Regions from separate parts of the Roseovarius sp. B08 genome, predicted to be linked through region 2. Evidence: riboswitches for the same ligand, from Rfam matches in the RefSeq annotation. Region 2 holds a riboswitch; the other holds the start of a gene.
The links. Region 2 has a riboswitch for cobalamin ahead of ACSQ76_RS18110 (DUF1636 family protein). Riboswitches for the same ligand answer to the same signal wherever they lie in the genome.
Positions count from the first base shown of each region.

Region 1: it holds a riboswitch for cobalamin, as region 2 does, so the genes downstream of both, ACSQ76_RS08485 (hypothetical protein) here and ACSQ76_RS18110 (DUF1636 family protein) in region 2, are expected to answer to the same signal.

Region 1 is NZ_JBPRLW010000001.1:1,668,068-1,678,433, forward strand. It holds gene ACSQ76_RS08470 (SLC13 family permease) at 1-438, opposite strand, end outside; gene ACSQ76_RS08475 (YebC/PmpR family DNA-binding transcriptional regulator) at 597-1,346, shown strand; gene ACSQ76_RS08480 (GNAT family N-acetyltransferase) at 1,486-1,767, shown strand; cobalamin riboswitch at 1,833-2,021, shown strand; gene ACSQ76_RS08485 (hypothetical protein) at 2,128-2,400, shown strand; gene ACSQ76_RS08490 (Mrp/NBP35 family ATP-binding protein) at 2,923-3,987, shown strand; gene ACSQ76_RS08495 (glycosyl hydrolase family 28-related protein) at 4,194-5,540, shown strand; gene ACSQ76_RS08500 (hypothetical protein) at 5,619-6,488, shown strand; gene ACSQ76_RS08505 (hypothetical protein) at 6,520-7,182, opposite strand; gene ACSQ76_RS08510 (peptidoglycan-binding domain-containing protein) at 7,241-7,600, opposite strand; gene ACSQ76_RS08515 (OB-fold nucleic acid binding domain-containing protein) at 7,809-8,204, opposite strand; gene ACSQ76_RS08520 (2Fe-2S iron-sulfur cluster-binding protein) at 8,334-8,657, shown strand; gene purD (phosphoribosylamine--glycine ligase) at 8,803-10,068, opposite strand; gene ACSQ76_RS08530 (type 1 glutamine amidotransferase domain-containing protein) at 10,207-10,366, shown strand, end outside.
Region 2 is NZ_JBPRLW010000001.1:3,557,827-3,568,192, reverse strand. It holds gene cbiE (precorrin-6y C5,15-methyltransferase (decarboxylating) subunit CbiE) at 1-157, opposite strand, end outside; gene ACSQ76_RS18150 (cobalt-precorrin-6A reductase) at 156-905, shown strand; gene cobJ (precorrin-3B C(17)-methyltransferase) at 878-1,630, opposite strand; gene ACSQ76_RS18140 (precorrin-2 C(20)-methyltransferase) at 1,627-2,358, opposite strand; gene ACSQ76_RS18135 (precorrin-8X methylmutase) at 2,355-2,984, opposite strand; gene ACSQ76_RS18130 (hypothetical protein) at 2,984-3,331, opposite strand; gene ACSQ76_RS18125 (hypothetical protein) at 3,322-4,113, opposite strand; partial or broken gene cobN (cobaltochelatase subunit CobN) at 4,110-7,384, opposite strand; gene cobW (cobalamin biosynthesis protein CobW) at 7,388-8,440, opposite strand; gene ACSQ76_RS18110 (DUF1636 family protein) at 8,437-8,814, opposite strand; cobalamin riboswitch at 8,892-9,091, opposite strand; gene cobO (cob(I)yrinic acid a,c-diamide adenosyltransferase) at 9,125-9,748, shown strand; partial or broken gene ACSQ76_RS18100 (cobyric acid synthase) at 9,813-10,366, shown strand, end outside.

The DNA of each region.
Region 1 (10,366 bases), 1.9 Mb from region 2:
GCCAAGGATGGTGGCGAACGACAGGGGCATGAGGCTGAGACCCGGAGAGCGTTTCGCCTTGCGGGCGGTCTGCACGTCGACTGGCATCAGCAGAGCGAGGGCGGCGACATTGTTCATGAAGGCCGAGAGCACGCCGCCGATGCCGCCCATTATGGTGATGTGCGCGCCAAGGCTGCGCGAGCTGTCGACCAGCGTGCGGGTGATGAGGAAGACCGCGCCGGAGCGCACCAGCCCCGCCGAGACAACCAGGACCAGCGCCACGATGATTGTCGCTGGGTGGCCGAAGCCGGAGAAGGCAGCGTCGACCGGCACCACCCCCACCACCACGCCGATCAGCAGCGCCCCGAAGGCCACGATATCATAGCGGTAGCGCCCCCAGAGCAGGAGCGCGAAGACGCCGCCGAAGAGGGTGAAGAGGATGATCTGGTCCTGGGTCATGAGCGCTGCCTGTCTTGTGCGGCGGCGCGGGCCGCGCCTTGTGCCGGACAGCGTACCGTCAAGACGTCGGCGCGCAACAGGCGATTGGCGGGATTGCACAGGGGCCTGCGCCTGATTTATAGAGGCGTGAACTTCACGAATGTCATCGGAGGCATGTCATGGCCGGCCACTCAAAATGGGCCAATATCCAGCACCGCAAGGGCCGTCAGGATGCCCAGCGGGCGAAGCTCTTTTCCAAGCTGTCGAAAGAGATCACGATCGCCGCCAAGATGGGCGATCCGGACCCCGACAAGAACCCGCGTTTGCGGCTGGCGGTCAAGCAGGCCAAGTCGCAGTCGATGCCCAACGACAATATCGACCGGGCGATCAAGAAATCGGTCGCGGGCGAGGGCGAGGATTACGAGGAAATCCGGTACGAGGGCTATGGGCCCAACGGCGTGGCGGTGATCGTCGAGGCGATGACCGACAACCGCAACCGGACCGCCAGCACGGTGCGTTCGACCTTTACCAAGCATGGCGGGAACCTGGGTGAGACGGGCTCTGTCGGGTTCATGTTCGAGCGCAAGGGGCAGGTGACCTACCCTCCGGATGCGGGTGACGGCGACACGGTGATGATGGCCGCGATCGAGGCCGGGGCCGAGGACGTGGAATCGGGCGAGGACGGGCATGTGATCTGGTGTGCGGACACGGACCTGAACGATGTCTCGACCGCGCTGGAGGCGGAGCTGGGCGAGAGCGAGGAGACCAAGCTGGCCTGGCGTCCGACGACCACGACCGAACTCGACCTGGAAGGCATGCAGAAGCTGATGAAGCTGATCGACGCGCTGGAAGACGATGACGACGTGCAGAACGTCACGACGAATTTCGAGGCCAGCGACGCGGTGATGGACCAGCTTGCGGCGGAGTGATCCGTTCACAGGACCGGCTTTGAGCGGCGCCCGTTGCGGGCGCCGCTTTTCGTTCGGGGGGAGGTCGGGCTGTGATGCGCAACATCGTGGACCTTTGTGCCGCGGTGCGGCATCCTGTGCTCAGCCACAGGAGATACACATGCAGATCGACCATGAAGACGAAGAGAGCAAGGGGCGCTACGTGACCCGGATCGACGATGGACCGGAGGCCGAACTGACCTATTCCAAGCTTGGGAGCAACGCCATCATCATCGACCACACCGGCGTGCCGGAGGCCTATCGCGGCCAGGGGGTGGGAGTGGCGCTGGTGACACGGGCGGTGGAGGATGCCCGTGCGGCGGGCAAGAAGATAACGCCGCTTTGTCCCTTTGCCGCGGCGCAGTTTCGCAGACATCCCGAGTGGGCGGACGTTTTGGCCTGAGGCAGATGTCGGCGCCGGGACGTTCAAGGTCGCAATCGCGGGTTGCGTCAGCGTTCGGTTGGCGGCACATTGAGACTCCCGAAGGTGCCGCGCAGGTCGCGGAGAATTGGGAAGCCGGTGCAAGTCCGGCGCTGCCCCCGCAACGGTAAGGATGGGGGATACCGCAGATGGCCACTGGGGCGCGACGCCCCGGGAAGGCGCGCGTATCCGCACCCCCGCCAAGCCCGGAAACCAGCCTTTGGGTATGACGTCGAACCGCGGGGGGGCGGTGCGGGCGGTGGACCGGGAAAGACCGGTCCTCGCACGGCTTTCCTTCGCCCCATGCCGGCCCGGGGTGTGGCCGGAGGAAGAGCAGAAAAGATGAGCCTGACACCGATCATGGATGGACTGGAACGCAGCGGTGCCACGGGCGCCGAGGCCGAGGCAATTGCGCGGCTGGGGTTTCTGGAATGGGTATTTGCCTATCCGGGTGCCGTGACAGCCCGGGTGGTGCACGAGGCCTTGTCCGAGCCGGCCGTGCAAAACGCCGGCAGCGCGGCGGCGCGTGCGTTCGTGGATGTGCTGGAAGAGGCGGGGCAGGCCGCGCCGATGACCCGCTGGCGGCGCGGGCGGGCGGGCCGAATGGTGCACTGACATCACCAGACCGGCTGGCTCTGCGGCTTGGCGAGGCAGGGCTTGTCCGGGGCGAAGGCGGTTAACGACCGGCGATGTGGAGGATCGTGTTGGGGGAAAGAAAAAACGGCGACGCCAGGGAGGAGGAGAGGCGCCGCCGTTCTTTACGTCGGGTCCCAGGGAGGAGGAAGGGACCGTTCGTTCAGTAGGGCTCGTATCGAGCCCGGGTATTGCCGGGACCGCACAAGGGAGGAGAGGCGGTATCCCGAACAGGTACCAAACGGGAGGAGCGGCACCTGATTGTTTTAGCGAGCGTTTGGCGCGGTGGCCGTCTCGTTCGCTGTTGGGTTAAAGATAGCGATATGCTGCGCCTGCACAATGGATTTTGCTGCAATGCAGCTATGCAGGAAGCGCATAGAGGAATAGTATAATTTTTACTTTTATTTTCATCTGTTTGATGGATTTTTGTGCGGGTTTGAGACGGGGGTTGTGCCCGCGTTCAAAAATGCCACTTTCGGTGTCGAGAATGCATGGAGACCGGGCATGACAGAAATACTCGACAATGTGCGTACGCAGCTGGAACGGCTGGAACTTCCGGACGGTGGCAATGTCATATCCCGTGACATGGTGCGTGCGATGCGCATTGAAAACGGCGAAGTGCGATTCGTGCTGGAGGCGCCGAGTGCCGAAATGGCCCGCCAGATGGAGCCGCTGAGGGCCGCCGCCGAGCGCGCGGCGCTTTCCGTCGAGGGGGTGCGTTCGGCTCAGGTTGCGCTGACGGCGGAGGCGGCCGAGGCCCCCGCGCCCACGCTGAAGGTCGGGCGGCATCCCGAAGGCGGCAGCGCCTCGATCCGGCCGGGCGGGGTAAAGTCGATTCTTGCGGTGGCGTCCGGCAAGGGGGGCGTGGGCAAGTCGACCATGGCGTCGAACCTAGCGGTGGCGTTGGCGCGGGCGGGGCGGCGCGTGGGCCTGCTCGACGCCGATATTCACGGGCCGAGCCTGCCAAGGATGATGGGCGTGACCGAGCGGGCCAGCAGCCCGGACGGCAAGATCCTGACACCTCTGGAGGCGCATGGCGTCAAGATGATGTCCATCGGGCTGATGATCGAGGAGGACCGCGCCGTTGTCTGGCGGGGACCGATGCTCATGGGCGCGCTGCAACAGATGATGAGCCAGGTGGACTGGGGTGATCTGGACGTGCTGCTGGTGGATCTGCCGCCGGGGACGGGGGACGTGCAACTGACCCTGTGCCAGAGGGCGGCGCCCACCGGCGCGCTGGTGGTGTCGACGCCGCAGGATGTGGCGCTTCTGGATGCGCGCAAGGCGATCGACATGTTCAACACGCTTAAGACGCCGGTGCTTGGCCTGATCGAGAACATGTCGATGTTCCACTGCCCGCAATGCGGGTACGAGGCGGCGATCTTTGGCCATGGTGGCGTGGCGCAGGAGGCCGAACGGCTGGGCCTGCCCCTGTTGGGCGCCTTGCCGATAGATCTGGAAACCCGGTTGGGCGGCGACGCGGGCCGGCCTGTCGCGCTGGGGGACGGTGCGGTGGCGGAGGCCTATGCGCGGCTTGCGGACAGGCTGGTGCAGGGCGGGATGGCGTAGCGCCTTTCGTTCATGGGACATGCCGGGAATGGTGGGTGTTACCCACCTTACCTGCGTTGCGCCCGCAGCCCCACCGTCACGGTGTCCTGATCCTCCATTAACCCCTCGTTGATATTTCCCTGAGCCCGGGTGCGGTCCGTTTCGCGCCTATGGCTGGCAATCACGTGACGCCTGGGGGACGGCCCCCGGCGCGGAAAGGGAAATTCATGAACAAGGCAATTACCGATGGCATCGTCTTCATGCCGCCGGCCTTCGCGAACGGGCTTGATGTCTGGTCGAGCGAGAACGGCACGCCGGGGTCGGACACATATGATGGCGCCGCCAATGCCGCCTTCGTCCCCGCCGACCAGGATTTCGGCGGCGCGCTGGAGGTCCAGAAGGTCCAGGGCACGCAGAGGCTGCGCTACATGGGCGAGACGCCGATCCTGCCCGGCTGTTACCTGCAGATCACCGCGCGGGTGAAGGCGGTGTCCGGCAACCTGCCCAACGTGCGGATCGCCGGCTGGGCCGGGGGCGCGGGAGGTGCCCACGTGACAGGCCTGACCGAAGTGGGGCCGAGTGTTGCGCTGACGACCTATGGCGAGGTGGTCGAGGTCACGGCCGTCGTCGGCAGCGGTGAGCGTGGCGGCGTCGACATGGTCTGGGGAACCGGGCCGCTTTACGGGCATTTCGGCATCGACCTGACCGGGCCGAATGGCGGTGTGGTGCGCATCGACGATATCCGCATCGAGGATGCGACGAATTTTTTCCTGCGCGACATCGTCGGCATGGTCGATGTGCGCGATTACGGCGCGCTTGGCGATGGCAGCACCAATGATCTGCCGGCCTTCGAGGCGGCAGACGCTGCAGCCAACGGGCGCACGGTGCTCGTGCCGGCGGGCACCTACTATCTTGCCGACAGCCTGACCATGCAGAGCAAGGTCAGCTTCGAGGGGGAAGTGACCATGCCCGTCGACAAGATCTTCGAACTGGTCAACGATTTCGACTTTTCCAAGTATGTCGATGCGTTCGGTGGCGATACCGAGATGGCGTTCAAGAAAGCCTATCAGGCGCTGCTGAACAACCCGGGACATGTAGAGCTGGACATGAAAGGGCGCAAGGTGGCCCTGCGCGAACCCGTGGACATGCAGGCCGCCGTGCCGAACCGCACAACCTACAAGACGCGGCACCTGATCAAGAACGCGCAGTTCTCGGTGTTTCCGGGGCCGAACTGGGACACGGATACCGTCACCTCGCAGGCCACGTACAGCGCCGGTGACAACAAGCGGCTGACCAGCGTGGCCAACGTGGCCAACATCCAGGTGGGGTCCCTGGTGACCGGCAACGGGGTGGGGCGCGAGGTTTACGTGCGTGCCAAGAACGTGGGCGCCCAGACCGTGACGCTGAGCCAGCCGCTTTACGATGCGGAAGGCACGCAGAACTACACCTTCAGGCGCTTCAAATACATGTGGGATTTCAGCGGCTTCGACCAGATTTCCAAATTCGCGGTGTCCAATATCGAATTCCAGTGCGGCGGCGATTGCAGTGCCGTGCTGCTGCCGCCCGCAGGATAGGCGATCCATTTCCGGGATTGCTTTTTCACCCAGCCGCGCGACCGGGGCATCACCAGCCACGGCGAGGGGGACCAGGGCATGATGATCGACCGCTGCCAGTTTCTGTCGCGGGAAAGCCCGCTGCTGGTGCCGGACCGAACCACGATCGGCGTCAATTGCAACGGCAACGACATCAAGATCCGCAACTGCCGCTGCAACTTCTTCCGGCATTTCGCGATCCTTGCCGGTTCGTCCAGCGTGATCATCGGCAACCACTGCTTCCAGGGTGACAGCGCCGATCCGGGTCCGCGCAGCGCGATCTTCGTTTTGGCGCGGACGAACAACCGGGGCACGTTGACCGGCAACTATATCTGCGACGGGTCGATCGAGTGGACCAACGAATATGACGAGGCGCCTGATTTCTCGAGCGAGTTCTCGTTCAGCGCGCTGTCGATCACCAGCAACGTGTTCCTGAGCCAGAGCACCGCGCCGTCGTTCAATTTCCTTTCGATCAAGCCCTATGGCCTCGGGCATTTCATCAACGGGCTGACGGTGACTGGCAACACGGTGCGGCTGATCGACGGGCCGATCGACCGGTTCGAGGGTATCGACACCAGCTTTGCGACGCTGAACTTCGAGCGGTTCCGCAATATCCGGTTCGAGAACAACGCCTATTTCAATGTCAATATCCAGGTGGAGAACCCGCTGGTGATGCAACACACCGAAGCCAGCGCACAGAAGACCTGGGTGGTGGCGCCGCATCCCAAGCTGCCATTCGAGGCCTGGGCCCAGACGGTCGAGGCGATCGTGCCCGAGGGGGCGATCCGAGATGCGGGCGGAACAGCCTACTTTGGCATTCCCTACTACGACGGCAAGGAAGGGCCGAACAAGGACCAGGTCAATCTGCGTTGGGAAAAAGCGGTCAGTGGAACGGTCACGATGCGGGTCCGGATCGACGATCTGATCTGACCTGCGGGCCATAAGCGTTTCGCGAAACGGCTCAGAACTGGTGCCAGATGCCGATCTTCAGCTTGAAATCATCGGCATCTGCCACCCCGGCGACCAGCCCGACCTCGACGTGATGGCCCGGGGCGATCCGGTGGACATAGGACGGCGCGAGCTTGGCGTAGGGATCGCTCTCGGTCGGAATGCCGGTTTGCAATTGCAGGATGATCTTGGCCCTAGGACTTGGGTTGAGGCCGAAGGTGATGTCGGTTTCCAGCACACCATCGAAACTGCCGTAAATGACGGCGCGACTGTCGATGCTGATCCAGCCGGGCAAGTCCCCGATCTCGACCCCGCGGCCGACACCGATCCCGGGGCGCAGCGCGAAGGTTTCCCGCGCCATCCCGAGGCCGAATTCGGCGGCAATGCGTGTGCGGCGGTCGGCGGCGCCGATGGGCCAGCGAAGAAATGTGATGGCCTTGGACATGTCTTGGTCATGCGCGCCGGCGTCGAGGCCCAGGGTCAGGCGGTTTGTCAGGCCGTGCTCGGCATAAAGCGAGCCGTAGAATCCGCTGCCATCGGAAATGCCGTTCTCAAGATCCGTCTCGATGGAGTAACTCAGGAAGGTCTTGTCCTCGCCGCGCAACCACGGTCCGGCCAGAGCCGGCGCGGCAGTGGCGATTAGCAGAACGGGAATGACGACGCGTTTGAGCGGCATGGCACCTCACGCGTTCAGAGTGATTAAAATTGGTAAACGCCCGGTTAACGGAAACCGGTCATTCCGGGCTGTCCGACGTGTCGAGGGCGACTGCGACCAGGCCGAGCTGACGTGCACCGGCCACGGACAGGATATCGGAATCGAATCCCTGCGGTTTTTGGAAGCTGCGGATGGCGGCGCGGGTACGGCGATCCATCTCGCCGTTGATTGGCCCGTGATAAAGCCCGCGCGCCTTGAGCGCACGCTGAACCGAGGCATTGAATTCGGGAGTCATCTCGGCGCGGCAGGGGACCCGGAACCGGGTCACGCGCCGTTCCTGCACGATTTTCTGCGAAGTTTCCGTCCGGTAGCTGGCAGGACGCGTCACGGTGCCGTCATCGGCTACCTCGGCGGGGGTCACGAGAATCTGCTCGGTCACGGTTTCCACGACCGCAGGCGAGGTATCCTGGGCCCAGCAGGTTCCGGGCTTCGCACCGGGGGGGGCGTGTTCAACCGCTGCACCGCGTCGGGGTCGGCGCTGCCACCGGGGATGTCTCCACAGGCGGTCAGCGCCAGCAGAGCGCAAGGGGCAATCAGGGTCGATCGTATCATCTGCTCGTGCCTTTTCAGGCGTGTTTTGCAGCATCTTAACCGGTTTCATGCGCTTGGGGAAGCATGCTGTCGCCGGTGCAGTCCAGCAGTCGGTCGAGCAGGGGGGAGATATCCTCGACCTCCTCGGCGACGACGTGCACCACGCCCGATTGCCGCTGAATGCGCCCGGTGATGCGCAACAGCCGCCCGGCGATGACGGCACGGCGGAACTTTTCGTAAAGCGCGCGCCAGACCACGACGTTGACCACGCCGGTCTCGTCCTCGAGCGTGAGAAAGATCACGCCCTTGGCGGTGCCGGGGCGCTGGCGCAGAATGACCAGCCCCGCCACCGTCACACGTGCGCCGTCGGGCGGATCGCCCAGACGCACAGCGACCAGCGCCGCAGGCGGGCGAGGCCAGTCATGGGGCGTGGCGGCGGATAGAACCTTCATGAGAACAAAAATAGAACATACAGGATTTTAAGCAACTCTTTTCCCGATGATGTCGCAAATGGGACTGGTATCGCCTAAATGGCGCGGCTAGGAACCCTAGAAAGACGCAAGCGACGGGAGCCCGGTTACATGGCGAAGATTACCTATATCGAACATAACGGCACCAAGCACGAGGTGGAGGTCGCCAACGGCCTGACCGTGATGGAAGGCGCGCGCGACAACAACATTCCCGGCATCGAGGCCGATTGCGGTGGCGCCTGCGCCTGTTCGACTTGCCATGTCTATGTCGATCCGGCCTGGGTCGAGAAGCTGCCGGCGAAGGACGACATGGAAGAGGACATGCTGGACTTCGCGTTCGAGCCGGATCCCGAGCGCTCGCGCCTCACCTGTCAGCTGAAGGTCAGCGACGCGCTGGACGGCCTTGTCGTACAGATGCCCGAAAAGCAGATCTGACCCGCCTCTTCTTCTGGCCATAAATATCCTGGGGGTGCGGGGTTGGCCCCCGCTTGAACCCGCGTGCGGGGGCTGGCCCCCGCTTGAACCCGCGTGCGGGGCCGGCCCCCGCATCGGTCGGATTGCGCTTGGCGCGGTTCGAACCTCAATCCAGCGCCCGCCACCCGATATCGCGCCGGCAGAACCCCTCGGGCCAGTCGATCCGGTCGATCATCCCGTAAGCCCGGTCGGCCGCTTCCCGTAGCGTATCACCCCGCGCCGTGACGTTCAGGACCCGTCCGCCGGTTGCGGTGATCCGACCGTCCTTTTCGCCTGTGCCGGCGTGGAACACCATGTGAAAGCTGTCCTCAATGCAGTCGTCCAACCCTTTGATAGCACTGCCTTTCTCATAGGCGCCAGGATAGCCTTGGGCGGCCATAACCACGGTCAGCGCGTGATCGTCGGCCCAGGTGGCCTCGACCTGGTGCAGGCGCTCTTCGGCGGCCGCCTGCATCAGGTCCAGCGCCTGTGCCCCGAGGCGCAGCATCAGGACCTGGCATTCGGGGTCGCCGAACCGCACGTTGTATTCCACCAGCCGGGGCTGGCCGTCCTTGATCATCAGCCCGGCATAGAGCACGCCCTGGTAGGGCATGTCGCGCTCGGCCATGATGCGCAGGGTGGGGCGGATTATCTCGTCCAGTGCCTTTTCAGCCACCGCATCGGTCAGGACGGGCGCGGGAGAATAGGCGCCCATGCCGCCGGTATTGGGGCCGGTGTCGCCTTCGCCGACGCGCTTGTGATCCTGCGCGGTGCCGATGGGCAGGGCCGTCTGGCCATCGCAGAGCACGAAGAACGACGCCTCTTCGCCGTCCATGAATTCCTCGATCACCACCTCGGCGCCGGCGCTGCCGAAGCTGCCGCCGAACATGTCGTCGATGGCGGCGTGCGCCTCGTCCACGGTCTGGGCGATGATCACGCCCTTTCCGGCGGCCAGACCGTCGGCCTTGACGACGATGGGCGCGCCCTGGCCCGTGACATAGTCCTTGGCTGCCTGCGCCTCGGTGAAGTGGCCATACGTGGCGGTGGGGGCGTTCGCGGCGTCGCAGATCTCCTTGGTGAAGCTCTTGGAGGCTTCGAGCTGGGCTGCCGCCTTGGACGGGCCGAAGACGAGAAAGCCCCCGTCGCGCAGACGATCACCCACGCCAGCAGCCAGCGGCGCCTCGGGGCCGATGATGATGAACTCGATGGCGTTCGCCTCGCAGAAACTCACCACGGCCGCGCCGTCTTCGATGTCGAGCGCCGCGCATTCGGCAATCTGCGCGATTCCGGCATTGCCCGGCGCCACGATCAGCTTGTCGCATTTGGGGTTCTGCATCACCGCCCAGGCCAGCGCGTGTTCGCGTCCGCCGCCGCCGAGAATGAGGATATTCATGGCACCGCTCCGTTGGATTTCGCCGTGTGCTTAAGCGCTGTGCCTTCCGGTGGCAAGCGACCGCCTGCCGCTGGAACGGATCAGCGCGCAGGGCGTTGCGGAAGCACAGTGTGTTTGAGTGATAAAGGAGTAACAGAAATGCCCAAACTGTCGAACCGAAAAGTCGCGATACTGGCCACTGACGGCTATGAACAATCGGAACTGGAAAAGCCGCGCGATGCGCTGCTGAGCGAAGGCGCCGAGGTGCATATCGTTTCGCTGAAGGCGGGCGAGATCCGCGGCTGGGATGAAGATGACT
Region 2 (10,366 bases):
AGGGGATCGTGCGGGCGGGCGTCTCGATCAGTGACAGGTGCCGCTCGGGTCCCATGACGATTTCCGCCGCCTCCAGCGCGGATCGGCTTGCGGCGCACAGGCCGTCCGGGCCATCTTCGCTTAGACCGATGATCGTCAGCCACGGAGCCTCAGACATGACACCGACCGTTCTGCTTCTGGGGGGTACGACCGAAGCCATGCGGATGGGGCAGGCACTGGCCGCGCGGGGCGTGCGGGCCACGATCAGCCTTGCGGGACGGGTCAAGTCCCCCGCGGAGCAGCCCCTGCCGGTGCGTATTGGCGGCTTTGGCGGTGTGGACGGGTTGGTTGCCCATCTCAAGGCGGAAGGCGTGACCCATGTCATCGACGCTACCCATCCCTTTGCCGCGCAGATGAGCGCCAATGCGGTTGCCGCCTGTGATGCGTTGGACCTGCCCCTGCTGGCGCTGACACGGGCGCCGTGGAAAGCCGGGGCGCAGGATCGCTGGATCCATGTGCCGGATATGGATGGCGCGGTGGCTGCGCTGTCGGGTCGGCCGAGGCGCGTTTTCCTGGCGCTGGGGCGGATGAACCTGCCCGCCTTTGGCGCGCAGCCGCAGCACGACTACCTGTTGCGGCTGGTCGATGCGCCGGATCGCTTGCCGCTGCCAAAGGCGCAGGTCGTCATCGACCGCGGTCCGTTCGAGGTGGAGGGCGACCTGGCACTGATGCGGGCGCATCGTACCGAACTGGTGGTGTCGAAGAACGCGGGCGGCACGGGGGCGCAGGCCAAGATCGTCGCGGCGCGGAAGCTTCGCCTTCCGGTGGTCATGATCGACCGGCCCGCCATACCGGCCCGCGCCGAGGCGCATAGCGTCGAAGAGGTGCTGGACTGGCTTCATGGCGACACCGCGCGCGGGGTGTAGACGAGGGGCGCGCCGCGCCGCTCGATCAGCCGGGTGGTGGAGTTGCCGACAAGGACGACCGTGCGCATGTCGGCCAGCTCGGGTGTGCAGCGTGACAAGGGCACGACCTGCAAGGTTTCCTCGGGGGTGCTGACGGCGCGGGCGAATATGACCGGGCGGTCGTCGCCGCAGGCGTTGTTCAGGATGTCCAGAGTCCGGGCAAAGCCTTCGGGCCGGGATTTCGACCGTGGATTGTAGAAGGCCATCGCGAAATCCGCCTCTGCCGCGAGGCGCAGGCGCTTTTCGATCAAAGCCCAGGGCTTGAGATTGTCGCTGAGGTTGATGGCGCAGAAATCGTGCCCCAAGGGCGCGCCGGCGCGCGCGGCGGCGGCCAGCATGGCGGTGATGCCGGGCAGGACGCGGATATCAAGGTTACGCCATTCGGCCGGGCCGGCCTCGACCGCCTCGAACACGGCGGAGGCCATGGCGAAGACGCCCGGATCGCCCGAAGATACCACGACCACGCGCTTGCCCTCGCCCGCCATCTCAAGCGCGTGGCGGGCGCGGTCCAGCTCGACACGGTTGTCGGACGGGTGCAGGGTGAGCCCGGGACGTTCGGACACGCGGGCGACGTAGGGAATGTAGCCGACCACGTCGGTGGCCTGCGCGAGCGCTGCGGTGACTTCGGGCGTCACCAGGTCGTCGGCGCCGGGGCCGAGGCCTGCTATGAAGATGCTGCCCGTCATGGACGCCGGCCCTGCCCGTGCACGATGATAATCGAGAAATAGGGCGTGATCTTGTCCTCGGCCTCGGACAGGCGCTGCACTGTCTGGTTGGGCATCGAGGCGTATTCCACTAGCCACGCCGCATCGTACCGGCCCGCCCGGCGCAGGGCGCGGCGGATCTTATCGATGTTGCGGCCGATCTTCATGATCACCAGCGCGTCGGACCGCGTCATGTGATCGACCAGCGTGTCCTCGGGCAGTGTGCCCATCAGGGTCGAAAGGATGTCGTCACCCCAGGTAATCGGAGCGTCGGTGGCCGTCCATGCGGCGGACATGCCGGTGATGGCGGGGACGACCTGCACCGGGCAGTCGTCGCGCAGGCGTGAATGCAGGTGCATGAAAGAGCCGTAGAAGAACGGGTCGCCTTCGCAGATGATCACCACGTCCTCGCCTGCCTTGGACAAGGCACTCAAACGGTCGGTGCAGGTCTGGTAGAATGCCGACAGAATGTCGTTGTAGCGCGGATCGGTCAGCGGAATTTCGGTGGTGACGGGGTATTCCATGGCGATCTCGGTGACGTCTGGGCGCAGCATTCCTTCTACGATGCGCCGGGCCTGTCCCTGTCGCCCCGCCTTGCGGAAAAACGCGACGTGCCGCGCGCCGCGCAGCAGGCGGTCGGCCTTGACCGACAGAAGCTCGGGGTCGCCGGGGCCGAGGCCCACGCCCCAGATCGTGCCCGGCGTGCTCATTCCGCGCGGCTCGCGATGGCATTGATGGCGGCCACGGTGATGGCGCTGCCGCCCAGCCGGCCCTCGACGATGCAGCAGGGCACGGGCTGATCGGCCCAGAGCGCATCCTTTGATTCGCGCGCGCCGACAAAGCCGACGGGGCAGCCGATGATGGCCGCCGGGCGCGGGCAATCCGGGTCTTCGAGCATGTTGAGAAGATGGAAAAGCGCGGTGGGCGCGTTGCCGATGGCGACAAGCGCCCCGGCCAGTTTCGGGCGCCACAGTTCCAGTGCCGCGGCAGAGCGCGTGTTGCCCATCTCGCGCGCACGCTCGACGATGCCTTCGGCGTGCAGAGTGCAGATCACCTCGTTGTCGGCGGGCAAGCGGCTGCGCGTGACGCCTTCGGAGACCATGCGCGCATCGCAGAAGATCGGCGCGCCGTTTTCAAGCGCGGCACGGGCGGTGCGGGCGAAGCCGGGGGAGAAGCGCACATGCTCTTCCAGCCCGACCATGCCGGCGGCGTGGATCATGCGGACGGCGATGGGTTCTTCATCCGCGTCGAACCTCGACAACGCGGCTTCGGCCCGGATGGTGGCGAAACTTTCGCGGTAGATGGCCGCGCCGTCCTTTTCGTATTCGTATGGCATCAAATGGTCTCGTTCAGGTCTTCGGGGCCGAGGCCCCGTGCGCAGGGTGTGTCCCACGGTGCTCCGTTGCGGACAAGGTCGAAACGTCCGTCGCGTCCGGTCAGGGTGGTGTCTGCGGCGCGGGGAAGGGCGCAGCCCTTGGCGCAGCCGGAGACGTGCAAGGTGCCGGAAACGCGGGGAGCCAGATCGCGGGCGATGTCCATGGTGGAAACGGTCGCCTGCGGGCAGAAAGGCGCGCCGGGACAGGCGTGGGCGGACATGAGCGGATTGCCGGGTTGGGTGACGAAGGGCGTGTCACCGGGCGTGCCGTCCACCAGCAGGAAGAGACGGTTCAGCATCAGGCGCATGTGCGATGCGCCGGTGGTTTCCAGCAGGGTCTGTAGATCGGTGGCGGACATTTTGCCGAAAGGTGCGCCGAGAATGAAACCGTCGGGTACGGGGCCGGGATTGCTTGGGGCGGACTGCATGCGCGGTTCTGCGACAGTCCAATCTTGTGGAAGGGGTGCGTCGCCAGATGCCGCGCCATGCGGCCCGACGCGTGGCCGCCGGTCTCGGTGAACCAGTGGGCGAGGTCCAGAAGGGCGGAAGTGGCCGAGGCCTCTGTCACGGGGCGGGCCTTGGCGGCGCCGTCGGCGCGCAGGAGCAGCGCGCCGGAGGCGTCCCGCTCGAACCGGAAATCCGCCGAGCCGTCGACCAGACATGCCGCTGGCCCGGTGTCGATGGCAAAGCCCATCTTCTGAGGCAGGTCGGGCAGGTCAGGAAGGGTGGCGAGGACCCGGTCATAGAGCCGGTCGGTCAGCCCGCCCGCATCGCGCCGGGCCGGGACAAGGATGTTGCGATGACCCTCGATGGCGGGGTCGGCATCTATCAGGCCAAGCGTGTCGAGGGCGGCAAGCAGGGCGGGATGGTCGGCCTCGGTGACGCCGCGCAGTTGCAGGTTGGCCCGTGAGGTGAGGTCGATCACGCCGTTGCCGTAGCGCCGCGACAGGTCGCACAGGGCCAGAACCTGCGCCTTGGTCAGCTCCCCCCGGAAGGGCCGCACGCGCACGACCAGCCCGTCGCCCGACATCATCGGGCGGTGCGCGCCGGGGCACCAGCCCTTGACGATCGGGGGCGCGGCACCGTTCATGCGCTGTCTTCCAGCCCGGCCAGGATGGCGTTGCGGCGGGTCTGCCAAAGGCCGGCATCTAGCAAGGCGCGGAACCGGTCCTGCATGGCGGCATACGCTTCGGGGTTGGCCTCGCGCAAAAAGGCATCGGTGTCGGGGTCGCCCAGCGTCGCGTCGTGGTAGGCGTCAAAGAGATGCGGGCCGACGACCTGCGCGAGATGGGCGAAGGCGGCCATGTGGTCGAGCGTGGCGGCGATCTCGGCGGCGCCCCGGAAGCCATGCCGCTTCATGCCCGCGATCCAGCCGGGGTTGGTGGCACGGGCATGGACCACGCGTGCGATTTCCTCGGGCAGGGTGCGGGCGCGCGGGCGCTTGGGATCGGTGTTGTCGAGATGGTAAAGCGCGGCGTGCCCGCCGGTGACAGATTGCGCGGCGGCAAACCCGGCCTCGTGCGTGGCATAGTCGGCGGCCAGCAGAAGGTCGGTTTCGGGCAGGTCCTGAAGGTGGACGAAGCTGTCGGCGTTTTCGACCCGGGCGCGGATGCCGGCATCGTCGCGCGTGGCCTCGTCGCCGTCGAGCGCCCAGGCGGAGGCGGAGAGCCAGGCCTCGCCCGCCTGGCTGCGGGCCTCCGGAGTGTAGGTTTCGGGTGCGGCGCCCATGCCGAGGCCGAAGCTGCCGGGGGCGGGGCCATAGACGCGCGCGCCCGAGGCGTGACCGGCATAGGGGTTCCAGTCGGGGGCTTCGTCGCGTTGTTCGAGGGCGCGCACGGCTTGAGAGAAGAGGCCCGAGAGGGTCGGGAACACGTCGCGGAAAAGGCCCGAGACGCGCAGGGTGACGTCGATGCGGGGGCGGTCGAGTTCGGCGATGGGCAGAACCTCCAGCCCTGAGACCCGTGCCGAGCCCTTGTCCCAGACCGGCTTGACGCCCAACAAATGCAGGGCCATGGCGAATTCCTCGCCCGCCGTGCGCATGGTGGCGGAGCCCCAGAGATCGACGATCAGGCCGCGGGGCCAGTCGCCTTCTTCCTGCAGGTGGCGGCGGATCAGTTCCTCGGCCAGCCTGACGCCCTGGGCGTGTGCGGCCCGCGTGGGAACAGAGCGGGGATCGGTGGTGAAGAGGTTGCGCCCGGTGGGCAGCACGTCGTCGCGGCCGCGATAGGGCGAGCCGGAGGGGCCCGCCGCGATGCGGCGTCCGTCGAGCGCGTCGAGCAGGGATTGCCGCTCGGCCAAGGCGCTGTTTTGCATCGGTTCCGCGTCGGTATCCGGTCGGCCCCAGATGTGCAGGCCGTCGCCAAACATGCTTTCCTTGATGTCGCACACAAAACGGTCGATGCGGGTGATCGCATCGGCGGTCGATGTGGCGCGGTCGAGGCCCAGGTCGTCCTCGACACCGAGCGCCTGCGCCTCGGCGCGGATATCGGCCTGCAGGCGGTCGCGGCGGCGGGGTCGAGCCCGTCGGCGGTGGAGAACTCGTCAAGCAGCGATTCCAGCGTCGACAGGCGGTCGGGCGCTGCGCTGGCCTGCATCGGCGGGGGCACGTGGCCAAGAGTCACCGCACCGATGCGGCGCTTGGCCTGCGCGGCCTCGCCGGGGTCGTTGACGATGAAAGGGTAGATGACGGGCAGCGCGCCGGTCAGCGCCTCGGGCCAGCAGGCGGGGGACAGGGCGACGGCCTTGCCCGGCAGCCATTCAAGCGTGCCATGCGCGCCGATATGGATGAGTGCGTCGGCCTGGGTCTGAAGCCAGAGGTAGAAGGCGACATAGGCGTGGCGGGGCACGCGGGACAGGTCGTGGTAGTCGTCGTCGCGGGCCTTGGGCGTGCCGCGTTCGGGTTGCAGCGCGACGATGGCGTTGCCGAGGCGCAGGGCGGCGAAACGGAATTCCCCGTCCTGCGCGTCGGCGTCGTCCTCGGGACGGCCCCAGGCAAGGTAGAGGTCCTCGCGCAGAGGGGCCGGGAGCCGCGCCAGCAGCGTCTTGTAGTCCGCAAGCGGCAGGCGCATGTCGCGCGCCAGCAGGCGGTCTTCCAGTGCCGCCGGTGTCGCGTCCAGCGTGTAGCCCGCGTCGCGCAGGTCCGACAGGATGGCGCGGGCCGAGGCGGGGGCGTCGAGGCCCACGGCGTGGCCCATCTGCCAATCCTTGCCGGGATAGGTGGAGAGGATAATCGCCGGATGACGCGACGCGGCGGGCGTGGCGGCGAGGTCGAGCCAGCCTTGCACGCGGGCCACGAGTGCGGCGGTCAGGTCCGGCTCGGCCCGGTGTGCAAAGCGGGAGAATTCGAGGTCCGGATCGCGCGTGCCCGGTTCCTTGAACGAGATCGTGCCGCCGGTCAGGCGGCCGTCGACCTCGGGCAGGACGACATGCATGGCAAGGTCAGCGGGCGACAGGCCGCGTTCGGAGCCGTCCCAGGCGTCGCGGGTGGAGGTTGCCAGCGCGGCCTGAAAGACCGGCACGCCTCCCGCGTCGAGCGGCGAGGTGCCGTCGTCGCCCTTGCCGGAAAACGCAGTGGCGTTGACGATGGCGTGGGGGGCGTAGGCCTGCACCTGCCGGCGCAGCCAGCCCGCTGCCTCGGGGGCCTTGAGCGACGGGGTGAAGAGCGCGCGAACGTGGTGGCCCCGCGCCTGGAAGGCCCGCATCAGTGCCTCGATCGGGGCGAGGTCGGCGGCCACCACGTAGGAGCGGTAGAAGACGATCAGGATGCGGGTCTGGGTGACGGGCAGGTCGACGAGCGGGCAGCAGGCACCGTGCTCGGGCGTCCAGGCGCCCACCATGGGCAGCACCTTGGCCCCGCGCACCGGCGCGGCGTATAGGCCCGCGGCCAGCGACAGTTGTTGCAGGGCGGCCTGTGCCGCGATGCTGCCGCCGTTGTCGCAAAGCTCTGCCAGCCTTCGCAGGGTCGAGACGGGCAGGGTGGAATAGGCGTCGAGCCGGGGGTCGGGCCGGCCGTCGGCGGGCAGGACGGCGAGCGCGATGCCTTTCTCCTGCGCCAGGGCCAGGACCTGCTGCAGCCCATATTCCCAGTAGGGCACCCCGCCGATGAGCCGGATCAGGATGCCCTTGGCGCCGGTCAGCGTCTGTTCGACATAGGTGTCGACCGACAGCGGGTGCCGCAGCGCGGTGAGGTTTGCCAGACGCAGGCCGGGCAGGCCGTCGCGCCGCCGATGCCAGCCTTCCGCGAAGGCGCCAAGGTCGCTGTCGGAAAACGACAGCACCACCAGGTCCGCCGGGCTTTGGCCCAGGTCGGTCGGGGTGTCGGTTTCTTCCAGACCGTGACTTTCGCGGAAGACGACGTGCATCGGTTACTCGGCCGCCTCGGCCGGCGCCAGCACGGCGCGGATCGCGTCGACATTCACGTCGTCATGCTCGGCGATGACCACGAGACGCCCGCGGCGGGCCTCGTCCGGTTTCCACGGGCGGTCGTATTGATGGCGCACGCGCGCGCCCACGGCCTGCACCAGAAGGCGCATCGGCTTGCCGGCGACGCTGGCATAGCCCTTGACGCGCAGGATGTTCTGGCTGTTGGCCAAGTCTTCGATGCGGCTGACCAGATCGGCGGGATCGCTCAGTTCCGGGATGTCGATGACGACGGATTCGAAATCGTCATGCTCGTGATCGTCATGGTCGTCGTGGTGGCTGGGCCGTCCGTCCATGTCGTCTTCTGCTGCGGCTTCCAGCCCGAGGATCACGCGCGGATCGACGACGCCTTCGGCAACCTCGACCACGGGCAGCGGGCGGGGGGCCTCGGCGGCGATGACCTCCTTGGCGCGCGCCACGCCGTCGGGGCCGGCAAGGTCGGGCTTGGTCAGCAGGATGATGTCGGCGCAGGAAATCTGGTCCTCGAACACTTCCGAGAGCGGGGTTTCGTGGTCGATGCTGTCATCTGCGAGGCGCTGGGCGTCGACCCGGGCCACATCGGGGGCAAAACGGCCTGCGGCGACGGCCTCGGCATCGGCGAGGGCGATGACACCGTCGACGGTGATCTTGGAACGGATATCGGGCCAGTCGAATGCCTTGAGCAGAGGCTTGGGCAGGGCCAGCCCGCTGGTTTCGATCAGGATGTGATCGGGGCGCGGATCGAGCGCCATGAGCGCTTCGATCGTGGGGATAAAATCGTCGGCCACGGTGCAGCAGATGCAGCCATTGGCCAGTTCCATGATGTTTTCCGCCGGGCAATCGGGGATGGCGCAGCTTTTCAGGATGTCGCCGTCGACGCCGACATCGCCGAATTCGTTGACCACCACGGCCAGGCGACGGCCGCCGGGGTTCTGCATCAGGTGGCGCACCAGCGTCGTCTTGCCGGAGCCCAGAAAGCCCGTGATGACGGTGACGGGAAGTTTCGCGAGATCGGTCATTGGTCAGCCTTTGCGGTCAGGGGTGGGATGCGCGCAACGCAGTTGCGCTTGAAGTGTTCGGGGCGCTGGCGCCACGGGATCAGCCCGTCCTCGGTCTGTTGATAGAGGACCGCGCCTTCCAGCAGCATGTCGGGATGCGACGTTTCGTCGAGATTTCCGTACAGATACGTCCAGCGTTCGCCGCCGCGCATGGCGGCGGTGCAGCCCGCGTCGCAGTTTTGCAGGCATTCGACAGGTGTCACGGTGACGCCGTCGGGCAGCGCACGCGCCGTGACCTCCTCATAGAGGCGCTGGCCGGGGCGGCGCTCGTCCTCGGGGAGCTCCTGCCCCTTGCGGCACTTGATGCAGATCAGCAGCTCGATGGGCGTGCTCATGTATCCTCCAGTATCAGGGGTGCGCGCGGGAGTGGCGCGTGGCCACCCATCCGAGCCCGGCACACCCCGTCCGGTCCGTTTTTTCCTTCTGGTTGGCAGGTCTCCCGGCTTGCGGTTTCGGGCTTTTCGGCCCACGGTTTCCGGCCTTCCCGGCATTGCGCCAGTGGCGGTGGAAACCTTCCCGGTTCACGGTCGCGGGGGCGGCTGTGCCTGGCGCGTTGCGCTGCACATTCCCTTTTCACCTGTTTACACAGGCACCAACACGGTGCGACATGCTGCGAAAACCCACCTTGTGTCAAGGAGACGTCCCATGTCCGACCCGTCTGACGCGGAAAAGACCGCCCGCCACAACGAGAAGATGAAGAAGATAAAGGCCGCGCGCGACCGCATGATGGCGGACAAGACCGAGGAGAAAGGCCTGATCATGGTCCATACCGGGCCGGGCAAGGGCAAGTCGTCTTCTGGATTCGGGATGATTCTGCGTTGCATCGCGCACGGGATGCCCTGCGCGGTGGTGCAGTTCATCAAGGGCAACTGGGTGACCGGCGAGGCCGAGATGTTGCGCAATCGGTTCGCGGACGAATGCCGCTTCTTCATTTCGGGCGAGGGGTTCACCTGGGAGACGCAGGACCGGGAGCGCGACATTGCCGCGGCGCAGAATGGCTGGCGCATCGCGAAAGAGCAGATTCGCGACCCCGAGATGAAGTTCGTGCTGCTGGACGAGATCAACATCGCGCTGCGCTATGACTATATCGATATCGACGAGGTCGTGGATTTCCTGCTGCACGAGAAACCGGCGATGACGCATGTCTGCCTGACGGGGCGCAACGCCAAGCCCGAACTGATCGAGGCCGCCGACCTCGTGACCGAGATGAACATGGTCAAGCACCCCTTCCGGGACGGGATCAAGGCCCAGAAAGGCGTGGAGTTCTGATGCGTTTGGTCGTGGCCGGCGGAGGGAAGTGCCCGGCGGCGATACCATGTGACAGGGGCCGGCCATGCCTGCGATAATGATCCAGGGCACGGGGTCGAATGTCGGCAAGTCGATGCTGGTGGCGGGCCTGTGCCGGGCGGCGCGGCAGCGGGGCTTGAGCGTGGCGCCGTTCAAGCCGCAGAACATGTCGAACAACGCCGCCGTGACGGATGATGGCGGCGAGATCGGGCGCGCGCAGGCGTTGCAGGCTATGGCCTGCGGGGTGGCGCTGCACACCGACATGAACCCGGTTCTGCTGAAGCCGGAAACGGATGTGGGCGCACAGGTGATCGTGCAGGGCAAGCGTCTGACCACGGCGAAGGCGGTGGAGTATTCCAGGCTGAAGCCGACGCTGATGGCGGCGGTGCAGAACAGCTTTGCCCGGCTCAGCGCACAGCATGACCTCGTGATCGTCGAGGGCGCAGGCTCGCCCGCCGAGATCAACCTGCGCAAGGGCGACATCGCGAATATGGGGTTTGCCGAGGCGGCGGACGTGCCCGTGGTCCTGTGTGGCGATATCGACCGCGGCGGCGTCATCGCGCAGATCATAGGCACGCAGGCGGTTTTGCCGGAGGCGGA